Regions from separate parts of the Nonomuraea sp. NPDC048826 genome, predicted to be linked through region 1. Evidence: riboswitches for the same ligand, from Rfam matches in the RefSeq annotation. Region 1 holds a riboswitch; each other region holds the start of a gene.
What was found. A riboswitch is a leader RNA that binds a small molecule or an ion and turns the genes downstream of it on or off. The one in region 1 is predicted to bind cyclic di-AMP.
Positions count from the first base shown of each region.

Region 2: linked by a shared signal. The riboswitch ahead of ACGFI7_RS21670 (coiled-coil domain-containing protein) and the one ahead of ACGFI7_RS29750 (D-alanyl-D-alanine carboxypeptidase family protein) in region 1 are both predicted to bind cyclic di-AMP.
Region 3: linked by a shared signal. The riboswitch ahead of ACGFI7_RS24305 (C40 family peptidase) and the one ahead of ACGFI7_RS29750 (D-alanyl-D-alanine carboxypeptidase family protein) in region 1 are both predicted to bind cyclic di-AMP.

Region 1 is NZ_JBICUQ010000008.1:441,519-449,064, forward strand. Features, by position in the region: gene ACGFI7_RS29715 (ABC transporter permease) at 1-11, shown strand, start outside; gene ACGFI7_RS29720 (MerR family transcriptional regulator) at 19-501, opposite strand; gene ACGFI7_RS29725 (signal peptidase II) at 550-1,071, opposite strand; gene ACGFI7_RS29730 (family 43 glycosylhydrolase) at 1,173-2,642, opposite strand; gene ACGFI7_RS29735 (glycoside hydrolase family 43 protein) at 2,664-4,064, opposite strand; gene ACGFI7_RS29740 (hypothetical protein) at 4,265-4,711, shown strand; gene ACGFI7_RS29745 (DUF3817 domain-containing protein) at 4,717-4,935, shown strand; cyclic di-AMP (ydaO/yuaA leader) riboswitch at 5,022-5,153, shown strand; gene ACGFI7_RS29750 (D-alanyl-D-alanine carboxypeptidase family protein) at 5,165-6,070, shown strand; gene ACGFI7_RS29755 (DoxX family protein) at 6,154-6,528, shown strand; gene ACGFI7_RS29760 (VOC family protein) at 6,611-7,018, shown strand; gene ACGFI7_RS29765 (YdeI family protein) at 7,015-7,546, shown strand, end outside.
Region 2 is NZ_JBICUQ010000005.1:720,561-728,106, forward strand. Features, by position in the region: gene ACGFI7_RS21665 (DUF2716 domain-containing protein) at 1-291, opposite strand, end outside; gene ACGFI7_RS21670 (coiled-coil domain-containing protein) at 508-1,473, opposite strand; cyclic di-AMP (ydaO/yuaA leader) riboswitch at 1,479-1,618, opposite strand; gene galT (galactose-1-phosphate uridylyltransferase) at 1,684-2,766, opposite strand; gene ACGFI7_RS21680 (DeoR/GlpR family DNA-binding transcription regulator) at 2,763-3,542, opposite strand; gene ACGFI7_RS21685 (50S ribosomal protein bL37) at 3,695-3,772, shown strand; gene ACGFI7_RS21690 (TrpB-like pyridoxal phosphate-dependent enzyme) at 3,815-5,125, opposite strand; gene ACGFI7_RS21695 (LLM class flavin-dependent oxidoreductase) at 5,168-6,058, opposite strand; gene ACGFI7_RS21700 (uridine kinase) at 6,100-6,723, opposite strand; tRNA gene ACGFI7_RS21705 (tRNA-Gly) at 6,845-6,918, opposite strand; tRNA gene ACGFI7_RS21710 (tRNA-Pro) at 7,008-7,084, shown strand; gene ACGFI7_RS21715 (hypothetical protein) at 7,406-7,546, opposite strand, start outside.
Region 3 is NZ_JBICUQ010000006.1:540,381-547,926, reverse strand. Features, by position in the region: gene ACGFI7_RS24315 (cytochrome P450) at 1-837, opposite strand, end outside; gene ACGFI7_RS24310 (LuxR family transcriptional regulator) at 1,029-1,241, shown strand; gene ACGFI7_RS24305 (C40 family peptidase) at 1,257-2,243, opposite strand; cyclic di-AMP (ydaO/yuaA leader) riboswitch at 2,251-2,403, opposite strand; gene ACGFI7_RS24300 (amino-acid N-acetyltransferase) at 2,691-3,248, shown strand; gene ACGFI7_RS24295 (RDD family protein) at 3,454-4,626, shown strand; gene ACGFI7_RS24290 (RDD family protein) at 4,735-5,223, shown strand; gene ACGFI7_RS24285 (Lsr2 family protein) at 5,737-6,069, shown strand; gene ACGFI7_RS24280 (ATP-dependent Clp protease ATP-binding subunit) at 7,088-7,546, shown strand, end outside.

The sequences.
Region 1 (7,546 bases):
GCGACGCCTGATGAGCGCTCACGGGGGGCAGACGTATGTGTCCTTGTCCACGGACGACGGGGCGGCCCCCGTATCGCCGTCCGTGCCGCCCTCCGCGTCGCCGTCCGTGTCGCCGTCCGTGTCGCCGTCTGTGCCGCCGTCCGCCGGAGGGCGGACGGCGTCCAGGTAGGCGGCGATGGCGTCGCGGTTGCGGGCCAGGCAGTCGATGCGGGCGGTCATCCGGTCGCGCTGGCGCTCCAGCGTGGCGATCATCTCCGGCGGGGCGTCCGGCAGGTGGATCTGCCCGGGGTGGTCGAGGCAGGGGAGGATCTGCTTGATGATGCGGGTCGGCAGGCCCGCCTCCAGCAGGCCGCGGATCTGCATCACCCGGTCGACCTGGCTCTCGTCGTAGTCGCGGTAGCCGTTCGCGGCCCGGGACGGGGCGATCAGGCCCTGCTCCTCGTAGTAGCGCAACAGGCGCGGGGGTGTGCCGGTGCGCTCCGACAGCTCGCCGATCCGCATATGATCACTCGACCTTCACATGGATGTGATGCCGAGCATACCGGCGTGCTACGTCCTCGGCCGCTCGGCGGCTCCCGCGCCGTCGAGCGGGATGCCGCGCAGGGTGAGCAGCACCAGCACGACGCAGCTGACGGTGAGCGCGATGTCGGCCACGTTGCCGACGAACAGGCCGCCGTAGTCGATGAAGTCGACGACGTGGCCCCGGGCGAAGCCGGGCGGCCGGAACAGGCGGTCGAGCAGGTGGGAGAAGGCGCCGCCGAGCAGCGCGCCCAGCACGACGGCCCACGCCCGCGAGCGCAGCCGCCGCCCGGTGTAGAGGATGCCGGCCACGGCCCCGGCCGCGATCAGGGTGAACACCCACGTCGCGCCCACCCCGATCGAGAACGCGGCGCCGGGGTTGAACAGCAGCCGGAACTGGATCACCTGGGGGATCACCGTGATGCGCTCGCCGTCGGAGAGCACCGAGACCGCCCACAGCTTGGTGAGCTGGTCCGCGACGAGGACCAGGCCCGCGAGCGCCAGCATCCGGCCGTAGAGCCGCCCGCCCGTGGCCGTTCGTCCGATCGGCACTCTCCACCTCGCCTTCCGTGGGCTGGGCCCCAATCTAGTGGAACCGGACGGCGGCCTCGCCCGCCCGGCGCGAGGGCAGCCCCCGCGCCGGGCCGGGCCCGTCAGGAGACGGTCCACTGCTGGGCGTTGTTGCCGCTGCAGGTCCACTGGCGCACCTCGGCGCCGGGGGTGGTGACCCACTCGTAGTCGTCCAGGCAGAGCCCGCTGTGCCGGTTGGTGAGGGTGGAGTAGCCGCCGCCCGCGGACGTGATCCGCCACTGCTGGACGGCCAGGCCGTTGCAGGTCCACTGCTGGACCGGGGCGCCGGCCGCGGTGCCCCAGTCCTTGTCGTCGAGGCACAGGCCGCTGTGCCGGTTCGTGACGGTGGACCAGCCGTCGGCGGCCGGGGTGATCACCCAGTCCTGCGCGGCGAGCCCGTTGCAGGTCCACTGGCGCACCTCCGCGCCGGGGGTGGTGACCCAGTTGTAGTCGTCCAGGCACAGGCCGCTGTGCCGGTTGCGGATCCGGACCGTGGTGAGGGCCGGCTCACCCGAAGGACCGGGGATCACGGTCGAGGTCGAGACCGGGACACCCAGGTTGGGGGTGCCGTCGGCGTTCCAGGAGATCTTCTGCACCCGGGTGGTGCGGGTGGTGCCGCAGCCCTGGCTCGACGAGGAGTTGGCGTGGTAGGCGATCCAGGTCTCGGTTCCGTCGGGGGAGGTGAAGAACGAGTGGTGCCCGGGGCCGTAGACGCCGTTCGCGTCGTTGCGCTGGAAGATCGGACCGGCGGACTTGCTCCAGGAGGCGGCCGACAGCGGGTCGCCGCCGCGGTACTCCAGCATGCCGAGCTTGTAGTTCGGGCCGTTGCAGTGGCTGGCCGAGTAGGTCAGGAAGGTCCGGCCGCCGCGCTGCAGGGCGAACGAGCCCTCGTTGACGGCGCCGTTCTGACGCTCCCAGTCCAGGGTCGGGGCCGAGATCCGGGTGCCGTACGCGCTCGCCGTCCAGGGGTTCGCCATCGGCGCGATGAACAGCGACTGCAGGCCGTCGGACGCGAACGCCGAGAACGTCATGAACAGGTTGCCGTTGAGCTTGAGCAGGCTGGCGTCGATCGCCCAGCCGTTGTTCGGCATCAGGTTGACGACGCCGCGGATCGTGTAGGGGCCCATCGGGTCGGAGCCGGCGCTCTCGGCGACGTGCGTGCGGCGGGGCAGGCTGCCCTGCTCCACGGAGTAGTACAGGTACCACCGGTTGCCGACCATCTCCAGGTGCGGCGCCCACATGGTGGTGCCGCCGGTCCGTACCACGACCTGCTCGGGCGCGCTGCGCAGCCCGGCGATGGTCGCCGAGCGGCGCATGACGACGTCGGAGTTCCACGTCGTGGCGACGTAGTAGTAGAACCCGTTGTACTGCACCAGCGTCGGGTCGGCGCTGTTGGGCGCCGGGACGACGGGGTTGGTGAAGGACGGGCCGGGCGCCGCCGCGGCGGGGCCGGTGGTGACGACGGCCGACACGGCGATCGCGACGACGACGGCGACGGCGACGGCGAGCAGGAGGATCCGCCGCGCGGCGCGCGGCAGGGAAGCTGTTGACACGAGCACTCCTCGGGGGATGAGTCAGGAGCCGACGCGGAAGGTGGCGTCCTGGCGGAACCCGGCCGAGCCGTCGTCCGGGTCGATGCGCAGCAGGTAGCCGCTGTGCCGCAGGTAGCGGTCGGGGAAGTTGGCGGACCGGAACGACGCCCAGGAGCCGTCGGCCAGTCCCGGCACCCGGTGGAACGTCGCGTCGGCCCTGAACTGCGCCGTCCCGTCGTCCGGGTCGAGGCGCACGGCGTAGCCGCTGTGGCGCAGGTAGCGGCCGGGGTCGCTCACCGAGCGGAAGGACACCCCCGCCGCGTCGGCCAGCCCGGGGACGATCCGCCACTGCTGGTCGGGGTACGGGTCGAATGGGTACGGGTCGATCCGGGCCACGTAGTTCTGGTGGCGCACGTACCGGTCGGGGAAGTTGTACGACTTGAGCCGGTTCCAGGCCGGCGCTCCCCAGCGGCCGAGCAGCGCGGCCTGCTCCGCGGCGGTGATGGGCGCGATGGTGGCGTGTTTGGAGTTCAGCGGCTGGGTGTAGGCGCGCTGGTTCAGCACGCTCCACGATCCCGACCCGAGACTCGCCGTCGACCAGGCGTAGAACTCGCCGTTGACCGGGGAGTAGGAGTCGCCCCACAGGTAGGCGGTGCCGCTCGTGTTGGACTTGACCAGGATCGGCGCCTCGATGCCGCCCCCCTGGCGCAGCGGGCCGGTGTAGGTGGTGAAGCTGCGCGGGGTCAGCGTGGCGGAGCGTGCCCCGTACAGGTTCCCGTCGTCCATGTTCTTGTAGTAGAGGTACGCGGTCCCGCCGTCGACGAGGACGGTGGCGTCGAGCACGTTCGGCCCGGGGTCGAAGAACACCTGGGGCGCGCTGACGGTCCGGAAGTCGCCGGTGTAGTTGACCATGAACACGTCGCGGCCGCCGTCGCGGGCCGAGTAGACGATGCCGTACTGGCCGCGGGCCTGGTCCCAGAACGCCTCCGGCGCCCAGGTGTGGGTGGCCATGGTGTGCATCCTGAGCCGGCGGTAGTCGGTGAACGAGGTCAGGTCACGCGAGTCCCACACGTGGATGTACTGGTTGTTCTGGGAGAAGTCGGTGCCCTTGAGGTCGGTGGCCAGCACCACGAAGGTGCCGTCCTGCTTGCGCAGGATGTACGGGTCGCGCAGGCCGCCGGTGCCGGCCGTGGGGGTGACCACGGGGTTGTTCTGGTTGAGCGGGGTCCAGTTCAGGCCGTCAGGGCTGACCGCCAGGTGCAGGCCGTAGTCGGCGCCCTGCTGGGTGGGCGACTCGGTGAAGTAGCCCATGACGTACGCGTCGTAGGCGGCGGCCGACGCGGCGGGCGGGATCGCGACCAGCCAGCCCAGGGCGAGCAGGACGGCGACGGCCGGCGCCGCGGCCCTGCGGAGACGGCGGCGCGGAGAGGGGGGAGTGTTCATCGAAGGCGTGGGCCTCTCATGCGAGATGCAGTGTTAGCGCTAACATTTTGCTGCGGTTTCGCTCCTTCCGTGACCTTGTGGAGGGATGTGTGCCAAGTGTTAACGCCAACACAACACCCGTCAAGAGGACTTGTGAAGGAGCCCGACCTTCAGGGCATCTGAAGCTTGCGCTAGGCTTCAGTCACCCTGAAGGTTGGAGGATGAATGTGAGGGATCACGTCCTGCTGTCCGTGCACGTCCTGGCGGCCATCGTGTTCGTCGGGGGCTCGGCCGTGGCGGCGAGCCTGTTTCCCCGGTACGCCCCGGTGACCGGACCGTCCGGCGGGGACGAGCGCAACCCGGCCGTGGCCGCCGCCCTGCACCGCGTCACCCGCGGCTACAGCCTTCTCGGGCTGCTGGTGCCCGCCGCCGGGATCGTCATGGCCCTGCTGCAGGGCCGGATGGGGGAGCTCTGGATCACGCTCTCGATGGTGCTCACCGGCGTCGCGGCCGTCCTGCTCGCCACCCAGATCCACCCGCGCCAGCGTGACGCGCTGCGTGACCCGGACGACGGGAGCCGCCTGCGCGCGCTGTCCATGCTGGCCGGGCTCTACAACGTGGTCTGGGCGGTCGTGGTGGTCCTGATGGTCGTCCGGCCGGGAGCGTGACGCCGGTGACCCTCCTGCGGATCGGGGCCGTCGCCGAGGCTCTCACCCTGGCGGTCCTGCTCGTCAACCTCGTCACCGTGCACGCCGAGACGATCACCTCGCTCGTCGGTCCGCTGCACGGCGCGGCCTATGTCCTGGTCATCTGCGCGGCGGCGCCGGGCGCCCGGATGCTGGCGTGCATCCCGGTGGTCGGCGGGCTGCTCGCCCTGCACAAGGCGGTTTGAGGCTCGAAATCCCATTTGTAGCTTTTGTCGGATTGCATTACCTTGAGGCATCATTTGCCCAGACCGTGCGTTGCCCTCCCCCGGGGAGCGCACGGCCGCCGAGTCCGTTCGCGGAGCCGGGGACCCATCCCTTGGGGTGAATCGGCGCAGCACGCGCCGTAGGGCACTTCCACGCCCGAACCCGTCAGCTAACCCGGTAGGCGGCATGGAAGCGAGGAGCAATCCCCTCATGCACGTCACCCACCGGCTGAGCGGCCCGCTGCTCGGCCTCGCCGTCGCCGCCGGGGTCGCCACCGCCGGCACCACCGCAGGCACCACCGCCGCCCAGGCCGCCCCGGCCGTGAGCGCGGCCGCCGTCGGCACCCGCGCGGCCGACACCCCTGCGGTCCTGGCCCAGGCCGCCTACCTCGTCGACGCCGGCACCGGCGAGGTCCGCTTCAGCAAGGAGGCCGACCAGCGCAGGCCGGTGGCCAGCCTCACCAAGATGATGACCGCGTACGTCGTGCTCCAGCGGGCCGCGCCCACCGACAAGGTGGAGGTCAGCGCCGCCGACGTCCGCTACGCCGCCGGCGGCGGCGCGGCCGTCGCCTACCTGCGCGCCGGCGACACGCTCACCGTCGAGGACCTGCTGTACGGGCTCATGCTGCCCTCCGGCGCCGACGCCGCGCACGCGCTCGCCCGCGCGTACGGGCCGGGCGTCGACGCGTTCGTGACCGAGATGAACGCCACCGCCCGCCGGCTCGGCATGAACGACACGGCGTACGTCAACGCCGACGGCATGCCCTACGGCGGCGGCGGTCACTCCACCGCCCGTGACCAGGCCCGCCTCGCCCAGGCGCTGCTGGAGAACCCCACGCTGGCCAAGGTCACCTCGACCCGCTACCACACCCTCCCGGCCACCTCCGAGCACGGCGCGTACTCCTGGAGCAACACCAACCGCCTGCTCGGCAGCCCCGGCGCGCTCGGCGTCAAGACCGGCTTCACCCGCGCCGCCGGCTACACGCTCGCCTTCGCCGCCGAGCGGGGCGGCAGCCGCCTGGTCGGCGTCCTGCTCGGCGAGACCAGCTCCAGCCGCCGCTTCCAGACCGCCGAGGCCCTGCTCGACTGGGCCGGCAGCACCGCGGCCCAGCGGTAGCCGGACAGGGTGGCGGACCGGCCAGGCCCGGCACCCTCTACAGTCCTGTCTGACCTTCGTCTCACGCTGGAACAGGACCCCTCATGGACTTGGCATTGTGGATCGTCGCGGGCCTGCTGGCCGCCGCCTTCGGCGTGGCCGGCCTGATGAAGCTGATCCAGCCCAAGGAGGCGCTCGCGGCCGTCGGCCTGGCCTGGACGGAGGACTTCCCGGCGGGCGCGGTCAAGGGCATCGGCGCCCTGGAGGTGCTGGCGGCGCTCGGGCTGATCCTCCCGGCCACGTTCGGCGTCGCCCCGGTCCTGACGCCGCTGGCGGCCGCGGGCCTGGTCGCCGTCATGGTCGGCGCCGCGGTCACGCACGGCCGGCGCAAGGAGTATCCGGCGATCGCCGTCAACGTGGTGCTGCTCCTGCTGGCCGCCTTCGTGGCCTGGGGACGGTTCGGGCCGTACGCCTTCTGACGAGAGCCCCGGTCGGATCCGTTGAGGAACCGCATGTTCCTCAACGGGTCCTAAGGTGGTGATCAGACGAAAGGAGCGGCACATGCTGCGAGGACCCGCCACCATCAACATCTGGGCCGACGACCTGGAGGCGGCGAAGAACTGGTACGCCGAACTGCTGGGCGTCGAGCCGTACTTCGAGCGTCCCGGCAACGGGCAGCCGGCCGCCTACTACGAGTTCAGGATCGGCGACCGCCAGACCGAACTCGGCCTGATCGACCGCGCGTACGCCCCGCCGCAGGCCGCGAAGGAGCCCGGCGGAGCGCTGCTGCACTGGCACGTCGACGACGTCGAGGGCGCGCTCGACCGGCTGCTCGCCATGGGCGCGACCCCGTACGAGCCGCTCACCGAGCGGGGGCCCGGCTTCGTCACCGCGTCCGTGGTCGACCCGTTCGGCAACGTCCTCGGCATCATGTACAACCGCCACTACCTGGAGGTCCTGGGCGGATGATGCACTTCGCGGACGCCGCCGCGTGGGAGGCGTGGCTGGCCGAACACCACGAGGACGAGGGCGGGGCCTGGCTGCTGATCGCCAAGAAGGGGTCGCGGGTCGAGGCGCCGACCATCGGCGAGGCCCTGGACGTGGCGCTCTGCTACGGCTGGATCGACAGCCACCGCAAGTCGTACGACCAGCACTGCTTCCTGCAGCGCTACTCGCGCCGCCGCAAGGGCAGCCCCTGGTCGCGGGTGAACGTCGAGCGGGTGGAAGCGCTGACCGCCGCCGGCCGGATGCGCCCGCCAGGGCTGGCCGAGGTCGCCGCGGCCCGCGCCGACGGCCGATGGGACGCCGCCTACGCCGCGCAGCGCGAGGTCACCGTCCCGGACGACCTGGCCGAGGCGCTGGCCGCCGAGCCGGAGGCCGCCGCCCGCTTCGAGTCGCTCGGCAAGACCGCCCGCTATCAGGTGATCCTGCCGCTGCTGAAGGCCAGGACCCCGGCCGGGCGGGCGGCCCGGCTGCGCAAGGCGGTCGACGGCCTGC
Region 2 (7,546 bases), on a different contig from region 1:
GACGAACCCCGCGGCCCGCAGCGACGCGCCGAGCAACGGGGAGTCGTGGGCGTAGACCTTCCACTCGACCGGCTCGTGGCGCGCGGCGAAGAGGGCCTGCTGCCGACGGATCGACTCCGCCAGGTCGTCGCCGACCGGACCGGCGTGGTCGACGGTTCCGTGGGTGCCGTAGTGCGTGCGGACCAGCGACCCGTCCCGCTCGACCACGGCTCCCCACGGCGTGTCCCGCGGAACGATGCCGCGTAACTGGCTCTCGTAGACAGCCAGCAGGCTCTCGGCCACCTCAGCCACGTCGTCTGCCTCTCAGTTCTGATCACTCAGAGGCACTATCTCCTGTTTCAGCAACCCATGGCGCGGCACGAACGGGGTGGCGCGTCCGCGCGGCCCAAGGCACGCAGTGCGCCGATGGCGTCGACGGAGCCGCCGGGACAGGGGCAGCCGTGGTCTCGACGTGCCGCGCGGTACTGGCCTCTCGGTCGCCGATCCCGAGAAGCTCACCGGCTGCTTTCAGTGCATCGAGATGTGGACGTGGTCGAAGTGGTTCTCGGTGATGCTGCCGCGGTTGGACATGCCGCTCCAGCCCGAGCCGTGGTTGATGCGCTGCTTCCAGATCACGTACTTCACGCCCAGTTTGGCGCGGTTGCTGAGGGCCCACTCGGCGATGCGGTCGCCGAGTGCCGCGTTGCCCGCCGTCGGCATCGAACCGCCGGTGCTCATCATGAAGTCGCAGGCCCGGCCCAGTGGATGCTCTCCGCTGGAGCCGGCGCGGAAGCAGCCCACGCTGAACGGCAGGGCGAAGTTCTTCGCCAGCTCCGTCTTCATCAGCCGGGTGCGCGGCGTGATGTTGTCGGAGCCGGACGGGAGCTGCGGCGCCCAGCTGCCGTCGGAACGGCGGCCGGTGGCGAACGGCACCAGGTCCTCCAGCTTGCCCTGGATGTCCTTGATGACGTCCTCGGCGTCTTCGCGCTGGTCGGTCACCTCGGCGGCGTCGGCCTCGATCTCCTTGGCCAGCTTGGCCGCCTCGTCGACCGCCTTCTTCTTCTCGTCGCGGGCCGCCGCCACCTTGGCGACCATCGCCTGCTGCTCGGCCGTGAGCTGCTCCAGCAGGGCAGCGCCGCGGCCGTCGGGCAGCGTCATCAGGCTGGGCAGCCGCATGCCGCCGCCGTTCTGGTACTGCAGCCTGGCCAGGTCGGCGACCCGCTGCTCGGCGGTGTCGAGCGCCTTCTCGGCCGTGGCCAGCCGCTCCTCGGCGGCCTGCGCCGCCTTGCGGGCCTCGGCCAGCTCGACGCGCTTGAGGTTGTAGCGCTCGATCAGCTTGTCGACCTTCGCGTTGAGCTGCTTCAGCTCCTTGCGGAGCTGCTGCTCGCTGGGCTTGGGGTCCGCTGCCGCGGGCGCGGTCAGGACGGGGATGAAAGCCACCGCCGCGGCGGTGATGAAACCGATGGCATGGTGCGCGGGGGACGCTGCCGCCACGTACTGGGTCCTCTCCCTCTGCCTGCCGGGTTAGCTGACGGGTTCGGGCACGGGAGCAGTTCCCTACCACCGAAGTGGATTCACCCCAAGTGCGGTTGGGTCCCCGGCTCCCGGGCACTCGCCCGGGATTAGGCGTGACGCACGGTTACGGCCGTGCTCGAAGGCATATTAGTGGTAGATCACGGGTAATGCGACCCAAACAGAAATCCTTTAGTGATCTACCTGTGATCGAAGCATGCTGGCGGCTTCCTCGGGGAGCACGTCGTTGACGAACGCGCCCATGGCCGACTCCGATCCTGCCAGATACTTCAGCTTGCCCGGGGCCCGCCTGATGCTGAACAGCTCCAGGTGGAGGTAGGCCAGCTCACGGTCCTGCCGGACCGGCGCCTGGTGCCAGGCCGAGATGTACGGCATCGGCACCCCGAACAGCCCGTCCAGGGCCCGCAGCACCGAGGTGTAGAGCGGCGCGAACGCGGCCCGCTCGGCCTCCGACAGCGCGGCCAGGTCCGGCACCTGGCGATGCGGGTAGACGTGCACCTCGAACGGCCAGCGCGCGGCGGCCGGCACGAACGCCGTCCACAGCTCGTTGGCCGCCACCACCCGGATCTCCGCCTTCCGCTCCGCCTCCAGCACGTCGGCGTAAAGGTTGCGCCCCGGCCGCCGCTCCGCGTACCGCCGGGCCGCGCCGAGTTGCAGCTTGGTGCGGGGCGTCACGTACGGGTACGCGTAGATCTGCCCGTGGGGGTGGAACAGCGTGATGCCGATCTCCTCGCCCCGGTTCTCGAAGCAGAAGACCTGCTCGACGCCCTCCACCGCGGACAGTTCGGCCGTACGGTCGGCCCAGGCCTCCATGACCAGCTCCACCTGGTCGTCGGAGAGCCGGGAGAACGAGGAGTCGTGCTGTGAGGTGAAACACACCACCTCACATCGTCCCACCCCCGGCCGGACCTCGCTCAACCCACCGACATCCGCATAAGTCCCGAGATTTCCGGAGAAGGAGGGGAAGCGGTTCTCGAACACGACCACGTCGTAGTCGTACGCCGGGATCTCCGACGCCCGTGTGTCCGACGACGGGCACAGCGGGCACTCGTCGGCCGGCGGCAGGAACGTCCGGGTCTGCCGGTGGCCCGCCATCGCGATCCACTCCTCGGTCAGCGGGTCGTAGCGCAGCTCCGACGCCACCGGCCGCGGATCGAGCGGCCGCCGGTCGACGGCGCCGCGGTCGGCGCCGTCGCTCCGGTCGAAGTAGATGAGCTCCCGGCCGTCGGCCAGATGGGTGATGGTGCGCTTCACGCCGCCCCCTCCGCGATGATCAACTCTCCGGCCCTGTCGGCCAGCTCCCTGCGCGCCTCTTCCGGCAGCCCCGCGTCGCTGATGACCACGTCGGCCTCCGACAGCTCGGCGATGGTGCTGATGCCGACCGTGTTCCACTTGGTGTGGTCGGCGGGCACCACGAGCCGGTGCGCGGCGCCGATGAGCTCCCGGTCGGTCTCGGACTCCAGCAGGTTGGGCGTGGTGAACCCGGCGCGCACGCTCATGCCGTGCACGCCGAGGAAGAGCGTGTCGACGTGCAGGCGGCGGATCGCGGCGACGGCGACGGGGCCCACGAGGGCGTCGGAGGGGGTGCGCACGCCGCCGGTCAGCACGACCGTGCGGTCGGCGCGGGGATTGCGGTGGAAGACGTCGGCGACCGGCACCGAATTGGTGATCACGGTGAGCTCGGGCACGCCGATGAGGTGGTGGGCCAGTGACCACGTGGTGGTGCCGGCGGACAGGGCGACCGCGGTGCCGGGGCGCACGAGCTGCGCCGCGCGACGGGCGATGGCCTCCTTCTCCTGCTGCTGGCGGGCCGACTTGGCGGTGAAGCCCGGCTCCTCGGTCGAGCCGGGGCCGATGGCGGTGGCGCCGCCGTGCACCTTCTCCAGCAGTCCGCGATCGGCGAGCACCTCGAGATCGCGGCGGATGGTCATGTCGGAGACGCCGAGCTCGCGTACGAGATCGGCCACGCGGACCCCGCCCTTGCTGCGCACGCGTTCGAGGATCGCCTGCTGGCGTTGCTGTGCGAGCACGCCCCCGCTCCTTCCAACAGATTCCACCAAATTATGACACGAATATGTTGGGGATTGTGAGGTTGACCTGAGGCCTTGCCGGGAGGCGCCTGACGCGGGACGTTGGGTCGGACCCCGTACCCGTACATCGAGAGTCGTCGAGAGGAGAGCGTATGGCCAGGCGCGCTCGTAAGGGCAGGGCACGCAAGAAGAAGAAGGCCAACCACGGCAAGCGCCCCACCGCGCGCTGACGGACCCGGCCCGCCGCCCGCGACGCGGGCGGCGGGTCCTCGTCACACCGGCAGACCGCTCAGCGCCTCGTCGATGCGCTCCTGCGGCAGCGTGAAGTCCTCCATCTCACCCGACAGGTAGCGTTCGTACGCGGCCAGGTCGAAGTGGCCGTGCCCGCACAGCGCGGTCAGGATCACCTTCTCCTCCCCGGTCTCCTTGCAGCGCAGCGCCTCGGCGATGGTCTCGGCCAGCGCGTGCGTCGGCTCCGGAGCGGGCAGGATGCCCTCGGTCCTGGCGAAGCGCACCCCCGCCTCGAAGCACTCCTTCTGCGACCGGGTGACCGCCTCGAACATGCCCAGCTCGTACATGTGCGACAGCAGCGGCGACATGCCGTGATAGCGCAGCCCGCCCGCGTGGATCGGGTCCGGCACGAAGTCGTGGCCCAGCGTGTGCATCTTCATCAGCGGGGTGAGCCCCGCCGTGTCGCCGAAGTCGTACGCGTAACGGCCGCGTGTGAACGACGGGCACGCCGCCGGCTCCACGGCCCGGATGACCGGGTCGATCTTCCCGGCCAGCTTCTCGCGCAGGAAGGGGAAGACCAGGCCGGCGAAGTTCGAGCCGCCGCCGGTGCAGCCGACGATGACGTCCGGCATCTCCTCCAGCTGCCCCAGCGCCTCCTCACCGATCACCGTCTGGTGCATGAGCACGTGGTTGAGCACAGATCCGAGCGCGTACCTGGTGTCGTCGGCCGACGCGGCCGCCTCGACCGCCTCGCTGATCGCGATGCCCAGGCTGCCGGGGGAGTCGGGGTGCTCGGCCAGCACCTTGCTGCCGGACTGCGTCACGGATGACGGGCTCGCGTGCACGCTCGCCCCGTACACCCGCATCAGCGCCGAACGGTACGGTTTCTGGTCGTACGAGGCGCGCACCATCCAGATCTCGCACTCGAGGCCGAACTGGGCGCAGGCGAAGGCCAGCGAACTGCCCCACTGACCGGCGCCCGTCTCGGTGGTGAGCCTGCGCACGCCCTCCTGGGCGTTGTAGAACGCCTGCGGGACGGCGGTGTTCGGCTTGTGCGAGCCGGCCGGGGAGACGCCCTCGTACTTGTAGTAGATGCGCGCCGGGGTGCCCAGGGACCGCTCCAAGTTGCGGGCGCGCATCAGCGGCGTCGGCCGCCACAGCCGGTAGACGTCCAGCACCTCCTGCGGGATGGGGACGTACCGCTCCTGGCTGACCTCCTGACGGATGAGCTCCATCGGGAACAGCGGCGCCAGGTCATCGGGCCCGATCGGCTGCCGCGTCGCCGGGTGCAGCGGCGGAGGCGGCGGGACGGGCAGATCGGGAACGATGTTGTACCAGTTGCTCGGGATCATCGTCCCAGTCTGCTCCCGCCGCCGGTCCCGAATCCAGCCCTGTCAGGCGCCTCGCTCGGCCGCGACCTGGCGGCGGACCTCCGGCACGACCTCCTCGGCGAACCTGGTCAGCTGCTCCCGCTGGTCGCCCTCCGGCCACAGGATGAACGTGTCCATGCCGTAGGCCACCGCCAGGTCCGTCAGCTCGTCCACCCACTGCCCGGCCGGACCCTTGAGAAAGCCCTCGCTCGCGCCGCCGGTGATGGTGCCGTTGACGTTGTAGAGCCTGCGCGCGTCCCGGGGCCGCCGGCCCGCCTTCTCCGCGGACTCGTCGATGCGCGCCTGCAGCTCCGGCAGCCGTTCGGGCGGCGCCCACGACGAGGACGGCAGCCACCCGTCGGCCGCCCTGCCGGTGAGCGCCAGCGCCCGCGGCCCGCCCACCCCGAGCCAGATCTCCATCGGGTGCGCGGGCTTCGGCCCCGCCTGCGCCCCGGCCAGCCGGTAGTGCTCCCCGTCGAAGCGCTGGTTGCCCTCGCCGCTCCAGATCGCCCTGACGACCGCGACGGCCTCCTCCAGCGCGCCGATCGCCTGCCCCGGCGTGCGCCGCGTCCCCCCGTACGCCTCGATCGCGTCCCAGAACGCCCCGGCGCCCAGCCCCAGCTCCACCCGGCCGCCGCTGAGCAGGTCGAGGCTGGCCGCCGCCTTGGCGAGCACCGCGGGCCGGCGCATCGGCAGGCTCGCCACGTCCGGGAACACCCGCACCCGCTCGGTGGCCGTGGCGATCACGCTCAGCAGCGTCCACGTCTCGACGTAGCGCCGCTGGTAGGGGTGATCCTGCACGCCGACCAGATCCAGCCCCAGCCGGTCGGCCAGCCGCGCGTACTCCACCAGCGGATCATCGGCATACGGCACCAGGAAGTACCCGAACTCCAGCGGACGCCCATAATCGCTCATACCGCCCACTTACCCACGCCCTGACCCTGGACTCGGGCTGACTACGCCTCGACCGCGAGCCGATCCGGGTGATCCGCCCTCACCACCACGTCCGCGGCCTCCCTCGGCCGCACTTCGCGCTCGTACCTCTCGTACGCCGGCAACCGCCACCGCTCGTCCTCGGGCGTACGGCGCTCCAATGCCCCCGGCGAGAGCCACACGTGCACGGCCAGCTCGACCGGCAACCCCCGCCCCAGCAGCAGCGTGCCGTCGAGCAGCAACACCCCGCCGGCCGGCAACGTCCGGTACGGCACCCGGTAGGCCCGGTCGGCCCCGCTGTCCCACAGCGCGGGCAGCACCTTCCCCGTCCGCCCGGGCCCCAGCGGCTCCAGCACCTCACGCCGCAACGCCCCGACGTCGAGCCACTCGTCGTAGAACACGTCCGGATCCGTCCGCCCGAACTCCAGCCGCAGCGACGCCGGCCGCAGGAAGTCACCGGCCGACACCCGCAGCACCTCCCGCCCCCGCACCCGCAGCGGCGCGGTCAGCCGATCGGCCAGCTCTCCCGGCCGAGCCGCGGCCGCCCCATCGAGGATCACCCGCACCCACGCCTCACGCGGCCACCCCGCGATCCTGTCGGCGAGCTCCTCGGCCAACGCCGCACCCGAGATCGGTCGTACCCGCATCCCCCGAGCCTACGAGTCACCCCAGCAAGTGCCACAGCCCCGACCGGCACCTACAAGGCTTCCCCGGCGACAACAGAAGGCCCAGACCCGGGAGCACCTCCCTGGCCTGGGCCTTCACGCATGGAGCGGACGACGGGAATCGAACCCGCGTAGCTAGTTTGGAAGACTAGGGCTCTACCATTGAGCTACGTCCGCGCGAACCGGTCGAAGTCTGGTCTAGACTGCATCCGGTCGTCAGGGCGTAAGCGTACCGGAGTCCCGGAGCGCGCGCGTACCCGGCGCGGCGGGGCGTGGCGCAGCTTGGCAGCGCGCTTGCTTTGGGAGCAAGAAGTCGCAGGTTCAAATCCTGTCGCCCCGACCAGCTCACAGGCCTCTCCCGGATCGGGAGGGGCCTTCTGTGACCAAGACCCCGAGCCACCGGCGCCGTCCTGCTCGGCCTCGACGGCCCCGCGCTTGCCGTGACACCAGCGACAGAGTCGTAGCGTGCTCGCGAATGCCGACCCTGAGGACGACGAGGGAAATCGCGATCAGCTACTCCACGGCCGAAGGCAGCCGGACGCTGTCCGAGTCCATGCGCCTGATGAACTGCAGGCCGGCCGGTGCGAGAAGAGCGGACACGTCGGTGTCTGTGAACGTCACGACGGTACGGTAGTCCCCGGAAGTGGATCTTGCCGAGCTTGGATCACGCGCCCACGTGCGCCCGGAACCGCTCGTGGGCGCTCTGCTTGGAGATTCCCATCGCCTCGCCGATCTGCGCCCAGGAGACGTCGGCCTCCCGGGCCCCGGCGACCGCCTCGTTGAGCAGGGCGCGTTGCCAGCTCTC
Region 3 (7,546 bases), on a different contig from region 1:
GACCGGCGGGTCATACCTGAGCACCTCCTCGACGACCTCCCTGGGCCGCTCGGCCGCCTCCCGCAGCACTCCGTGCCTGACCAGGTTGAGCACGCCGTTGGCGATGAGGTTGACGGTCGTCTCGTGCCCGGCCACGAGCAGCAGCACGCACGTGGCCAGCAGCTCGCGCTCGGTCAGCTCCGAGACCTGGACGAGCGCGCTGAGCAGGTCGTCGGCGGGCCGCGCGCGCCGCAGCGCGATGAGGCCCTGGAAGTAGTCGTGGAACTCGCGCCGGTCGCGCTGGGTGCGTTCGGCCAGCTCGTCGCTGACGATCGGGTCGAGGCTGCGGGCCAGGGTCTGGCTCCAGCCGCGGAACCGTTCATGGTCCTCGGGCGGCACCCCCAGCATCTCGCTGATCACCATGACCGGCAGCGGGTAGGCGAAGTCGCGGACCAGGTCGGCCTCGTCGGGCAGCGCGGCGATCAGGTCCGCGGTGATCGCCTCGATGCGCGGGCGCAGCCGCCGCACCATGCCGGGCGTGAACGCTCTGCTGACGAGCCCGCGCATGCGGGTGTGGTCGGGCGGGTCCATCATGAGGAACGACCGGACCGGCTCGTCCGGTCCGCCCGCCGGAGTGGGGCCGTGGCCGAACCGGGGGTCGCGCAGGATGGCCGAGCACAGCTCGTGGGAGGTGGCGACGAGCAGCCCGCCGCGCGTCCGGTAGCACGGCCGTGGAAGTTTCCCGTAGGTGGAATACGGGTCACGCAGGAACCCGTCGTCGTGCGGATCGAAACCCAGCAGGTCGCCGGCTGACGAGGCGGGCGTCGGCGCGCTGTCAGAGGCGTTGTGATCGATCATTGTGCCGCGAAATGTGCCGACATATGGCGAGTACTTCATGTACATCGGATCATGTCAATGGCTGTCGTCAAGTGCGGCAGATCTCGTGCTTGACGGTCTTTCCTGGATGCGTTTACGTAGTCCGGGACGAGCAGCCATTTGCTCGGGCCGGGACGTCACCGAGTAGTGCTGTTGGTGGGGGAGGGCTCCAGATGGATGTGCTCAGTGAAAACGTCGAACTGAGCCATGCAGATTTGGCGTTGCTGGCGGAGCTCGCCAGAGGCGTCACGGTCGACCGCGTGGGGCGGCGCCTTGATTGCAGCGGCCGTACGGTGCGCCGAAGACTGAGGGGGATCTGCGACCGGATCGGCGTGGCCACGGCCATCGAGGCCGTGGCCTGGGCGGCGCGCCGCCAGCTGATCTGACCCGCCGCCGGGCGGTCAGTCGGCGATGCGCACCGCGCCGGCGTAGGGGCGCCGGGCGATCGAGGCGATGCGGACGACGTCACCGGTCTGCGGAGCGTGCACCATCATGCCGCCGCCGAGGTAGATGCCCACGTGGTGCAGGTCGCTGTAGAAGAAGACCAGGTCGCCGGGGCGCAGCTCCTCACGTGAGATGTGCCTGCCCGCGGTCCACTGGTCGCCGGTGTAGTGCGGCAGCGAGATGCCGACGCGCTGGTAGGCGGCCATGACCAGGCCGGAGCAGTCGTAGCCGTTGGGGCCTTCCGCGCCCCAGACGTACGGCTTGAGCTGCTGGGTGAGCGCCCAGCGGGCGGCCTGGGCGGCCTTGCCGTCGCCGGCGATGGGGAGGTTGACCTTGACGGCCCGGGTGCCGGGCCGTCCGGCCTCGCCGAGCGCGCGCTGGAACAGCCGGCTCTCGACCTTGGTGACGAGTCCGGAGATCCGCTCGCGCTTGGCGCCGAGGTCCTCGACGATCTCGTTGACCTCGGCGATGCGCTTCTCGGCGCCGGCCCTGGCGCGCTCGGCGGCGTTCATGGCCTTGGTGAGCTTGAGCACTTCCTCGGCCTGCTGCTGGCGCAGGGCGTAGGTGGTGGCCGCGCGGTCGAGGTAGGTGTCGGGGTCGCCGCTGCCGGCGAAATTGAGCGTGCGGTTGAGGCCGCCGGACATGTACTCGGCCTCGACGAGCAGGGTCGCCTTGGTCTTCTTGGCGGACAGGTCGGCCTCGCTGTCGGCGAGTCTCTTCTTGGCGTTCTCGACGGCCTTCTGGGCGGTCTTGAGCTTCTCGCGCTGGCCGTTGTACTGCTCGGTGAGCGTCTCGATCTCCAGGTGCATCTTCTCCACCTTCTCGGAGAGCTCCTTGAGCGAGGGTTCGGGGTCGGCGGCGGCGGGACCGGCGGAGACGGCGAGCACCAGGGCGGCGAGGGCGGCGCCCGCGATGGCCATCCTGCGATCGCGCGTGCGCTTCACCAATCAAAGCTCCTTCCGTTGGCGCCGACCGAGTTAGCTGACGGGTTCGGGCCGGAGCAGCCCTACCGAGCGAGCTGCTCGGATTCACCCCTGGTGGCGCTGCTGGAACGCCGCCGACGGGTCCCCGGCTCCCCTTGCGGGGATTGGGCGCGTCTCCGTGCGACATGCACGGGGACATCGACGCTGGACACTAATGCACCCCGGGTTCCTGCTCAACCGGAACTGCCGAGTCTGTAGAGGTTTCACAACCGACAGGTCACAAGGTGATCTCGCGGACCCGCGTCCAGCAAAGACTTTATGTCGTCTTTGCCCTAGCTCGATCCGGGCGTGAACCTGGAGGAAACCTATAACGGCCTGCGTCGTCCCATCGGTCACGAGACGTTACAAGTTGGACGGAAGTCCGGGGTTAGGGGTGAGCCGTAATCGCAATCGGTACGCTGGATAGCCATGGAGCAGGTCGCGGAACGTCCCCTACCCGAGACGGAGGTCCTGGTCCGGCGTGCCCGGACTCCCGATGTCAAGGCCATCAAACTGCTGGTCGACACCTATGCGGGAGCCGGTCCGCGACTGCTGGAGAAGGCCGCCGTCACCCTGTACGAAGACGTGCAGGAGTTCTGGGTCGCCGAGCGCGACGGCAGGGTCGTGGGCTGCGGCGCGCTGCACGTGCTCTGGGAGGACCTGGCGGAGATCCGCACCGTCGCGGTGCACCCGGAGGCGCGCGGGCTGGCGATCGGACACCGCATCGTCACCGCTCTCATCGCCACGGCGAAAGAACTCGGGCTAAGGCGCGTATTCTGCCTCACGTTCGAGGTCGACTTCTTCGCGAGGCACGGATTCCGTGAGATCCAGGGCACCCCTGTCTCGCCCGAGGTCTACGCGGAACTCCTGGCCTCGTACGACGAGGGCGTGGCCGAGTTCCTGGACCTGGAACACGTCAAGCCGAACACCCTGGGCAACACCAGGATGTTGCTTCACCTGACCTCGGGTGATACGGATCTTGACTGACAGAAAAGGTGATTGTTGATACCCATGTCGATACGTTGTCCAGGACAGGCATGTGCCCTGACACGTGCCACATGCGCACGCGAAGCGAGGTGACACGGTGAGCACCGGACAGCCGCCGTATCCGCAGGATGAATCCGGCGAGAATCATCCTGGATACGGGCATAACCCGGGACGCCCCCAAGGCGAGGATCCCGACGCGACGGTCGTGGGCTATCGGGCCGACGACCCTTACGGCCAGGGCCAGTACGGCCAGCAGCAGCAGTACGGCCAGCAGCAGTACGGGCAGCCGGGTCAGCAGGGCTACGGCCAGCAGGGCGCGTCCCAGCCGGGCTACGGCCAGCAGCCTGACTACGGTCAGCAGGGCTACGGCCAGCAGGGCTCCTCCCAGCCTGACTACGGCCAGCAGTACGGTCAGCAGCCGCAGTCCCAGCCGGGCTACGGTCAGCAGCCGCAGTACGGCCAGCAGGGCCCGTCCCAGCCTGACTACGGTCAGCAGTACGGTCAGCAGCCGCAGTCCCAGCCGGGCTACGGCCAGCAGCCGCAGTACGGCCAGCAGCCCGCCTCGGGTCAGCAGGGCTACGGGCAGCAGGGCTATGGGCAGCAGGGTTACGGTCAGCAGCCCACGTCGGGCCAGCAGGGCTACGGCCAGCAGCCCGAGTCCCAGCCGGGCTACGGGCAGCAGTACGGCCAGCAGCCCACGTCGGGCCAGCAGGGCTACGGCCAGCAGCAGTACGGGCAGCAGGGTTATGGTCAGCAGCCCCAATACGGACAGCAGGGCTACGGCCAGCAGTCGCAGTACGGCCAGCCGGGCTACGGCCAGCCGGGCTACGGGCAGCAGTACGGTCAGCCGGTCGGCGTGCAGCCGCCGGGCGCCCCGGCGCCGCTGGCGGAGTGGTGGCAGCGGCTGGTGGCCCGGCTCATCGACTTCGTGCTGTTCGGCATCGTCTACTGGGTGGCGAACTTCATCCTCTACAGCCTGCTGTTCGTCTCGTACAACTCCGCGACGGGCGTCTCGTCGGGCTTCCTCACGTCGTTCCTCGCCGGTCTGCTGTTCTGGCTGGTGGTCGGCGGCATCTACGTGGCCTACGAGTACTTCATGACCAAGGCGAACGGGCAGACGCTCGGCAAGATGGTCATGGGGATCAAGGTCGTGCCCGTGGGGCAGGCGCTGCCGCCGGGCGGGCTGCCCAACGGCCTGGCGCTGAAGCGGGCGGCGGTCACCTGGGGCGGCTATGTCCTGGGGATCGTTCCGATCATCGGCTTCTTCGTGGGCTGGCTCGCGGTCGTGCTCAACTCCGTTTCCCACCTGTGGGACAAGCCGCTGCAGCAGACGTTCGCCGACAAGTTCGCCGGCACCGTCGTGGTGAAGATCAAGTAACCCGGGCAGCGCGGAAAACAGGGGCCGGTGATCCACCGGCCCCTGTTTTCGTGTGTGCCTCGTACCAGAATGGGAACGGTCGGGTCACTGATGGGGCGAGGTGAGGTTATGGGCGCGACGCCGCCACGGGCCGATCCGGTGCCCGCGGAATGGTGGGAACGGCTCGTCGCCCGGCTCATTGAAGCGCTCGTCTTCGGGGTGTTCTATTACATTCTGTTCATTGCGCTGTGGGGTATCTTCCGGACTGTCGGGCTGCTGGGGCTCTTCGAGGGCCGATTGCCCGGCGTGTTCGCATGGGTGTTCGTGGGGCTCGGTTATACGGTCTACGACTGGGTCACTCTTTCCCGAGGCGGGCGCACGTTCGGCAAGGCGATCATGCGCATTCGGGTGAAGCCCGCCCGGCTCGGGCCGCGTGAGGCGTGGAAACGGGTCCTGGGCTATCCGGCGCCGGCCGTCGTGATGGGGATTCCGGTGCTCAATGTGCTGGCCGGAATGTTCGTGTTCGCGGTGGGCCTGCTCATCCTGATGGACAAGCCGCTGCAGCGTGGGCCCCATGACAGGCTGGCCGGGACGCTGGTCGTTAAAGATCATTCCTGAGCGACGCCCGTCACGGCACGCTTTTCAGGAAACTTGAGGGAGATCCGGTAAGGGACCTGGAGAGACTGGCATTAGGCTATGGGGCGTCCGGGTTGCCGGATGTTGATGCCCCTGCCAGGCTATGGGCATCTGTGTGCCGCTATGGTCAGCGGTGCGAAGGTCGCCGGCCACGGCGACATCGGGCCGGTCAAGCCGTGTCCCGCCGCGCCGCGCGTGTATAAAGCGCCAGGAAACCCCCCGTCCGCTGTGGAGGCGAGGACGAATGGAAGTTGTCGGAGAGGTATTGTCGGCGCTCATCCCGCCGGTCGTGGTGGGGGGAGCCTTCATCTTTGGGGTCGTGAAGTTGGTGCGCGCGGAGGGTCCCGGGCGGCGGCCAAACCGGCAGGATCAGGCCGAGAAGAGCAACTGATCGACGACTCAGCGGAATCGTTGCTGAGCTGAATTGTCTTAACGTCTTTCCGGGTATATGTTTGGGCGAGCGAATGAAACAATGCTCCGGAAAGGATTGCGTAGATGGCCAAGCAGATCCAGGAGATTCTCATCGATGACCTCGATGGGGGCGAGGCCAATGAGACGGTCAGCTTCGCTATTGACGGCGCTTCCTATGAGATTGACCTCAGCGACGTTAACGCCAAGAAGCTGAGGGACGCCCTCTCGCCTTTCGTGCAGCACGCTCGCAGGGCAGGGGCCGTCACCACGCGCCGTCGAGGCCGGGGTGGGCAGCGGGCGATGAGCCGCGAGAAGAGCGCCGAGATCAGGCAGTGGGCCAAGGCTCACGGTCTGCCCGTCAGCGAGCGAGGCCGGATCGCCTCCACCGTCGTCGAGAAGTACGAAGCGGCTCACTAAAGAGAGTCGTGGTCGACCATGCGCTTATGCCGCTCGCCTAAGGACCCCGGCGACCGCCATAAGCGCATGATCGTGAGGGCGAATCTCAGATCGTGGACACTTTGTTCCGGCGATCTTGGGTTTCGCCTGAAAGTGGGCATTTGGGTCTTCGCATCGAACCGTCGAGCGCGTGCTTTTGACGGTTTTGTCGGGGATGGCGGGGCTCCAGCGCTTTCGGGCGGTCTGGGGCCCCATCTCTGTATCGCGGCTTCTCTGAAGAAGTCCTGTGAGTGATCGCGTGAAGTCTCTTCGGGTATGGCGCCATCGCGGGCCGTGAAGTCGGTCGCGGGCCGGTGAAGTGGCGCACAGTCTGGGGAAGTCGCCCGTGCGGTCTTCGGAAGACGTATCTCTCAGGAAGACGTACGTCTCAGGAAGTGATCCGTGCGGGCCTGCGGAAGTCGTACGTCTCCAGAAGTGATCCGTGCGGGTCCTACGGGAAGTCGTACGTCCTGTTCGGGTAATGGGCGCGCTCCCAAGGTTCCCTATCACTCGCCCCGCCCGCACGGCCCGACGATCGCGCAACTCTGGTAACGGCGCTGACCAGACCGGGATTTCGCCCTGGGTGATGCGTTCCACATCCGCTTGGCCGCCGTTTGCATCGCCGCATACCATGGCAGGAGCAAGAGATACGGACGCGGCGTCTCAGGGCGCGTGGCATGACGACGGGCGCCGACCCGCCCCAAGGGCCGGCCCGACGGACGTTCCCCAATCGCCGATCCGTGTGATCTGCCAGCGCCGCCGGCGGCGAATTAGCCGCAGTCACCCAAGCGTCCTAAACCTCGTTCGCTTGCGGCGTATCGGGAACACGTCACCCCCGAACCATAGTTGGATGGAGGGTGAACGCCCTGCTCTCGGGGAACGCTCTCTGCTATAGAGCGTGTCAGCGGCAGAGGGCACGGTTCGCCGAGCCAGGGCTAGCATGCGGGATGACGGGACCGGATTTACCGGCCTGACTGACCGCTCTGTGAGGAGCGACGAGATGTTCGAGAGGTTCACCGACCGAGCGAGGCGTGTTGTCGTCCTGGCCCAAGAAGAGGCCAGGATGCTCAACCACAACTACATCGGCACTGAGCACATTCTTCTTGGTTTGATCCACGAAGGTGAGGGCGTGGCCGCCAAGGCTCTGGAGAGCCTCGGCATCAGCCTTGAGGGCGTGCGTCAGCAGGTCGAGGAGATCATCGGCCAGGGCCAGTCGGCTCCGTCGGGGCACATTCCCTTCACCCCGCGGGCCAAGAAGGTCCTCGAGCTGTCGCTCCGTGAGGCTTTGCAGCTGGGTCACAACTACATCGGCACCGAGCACATCCTGCTCGGGCTCATCCGTGAGGGTGAGGGTGTGGCCGCCCAGGTGCTGGTCAAGCTTGGAGCTGATCTCAACCGGGTCCGGCAGCAGGTGATCCAGCTGCTCCACGGTTACCAGGGCAAGGAGCCGGCCGCCGCG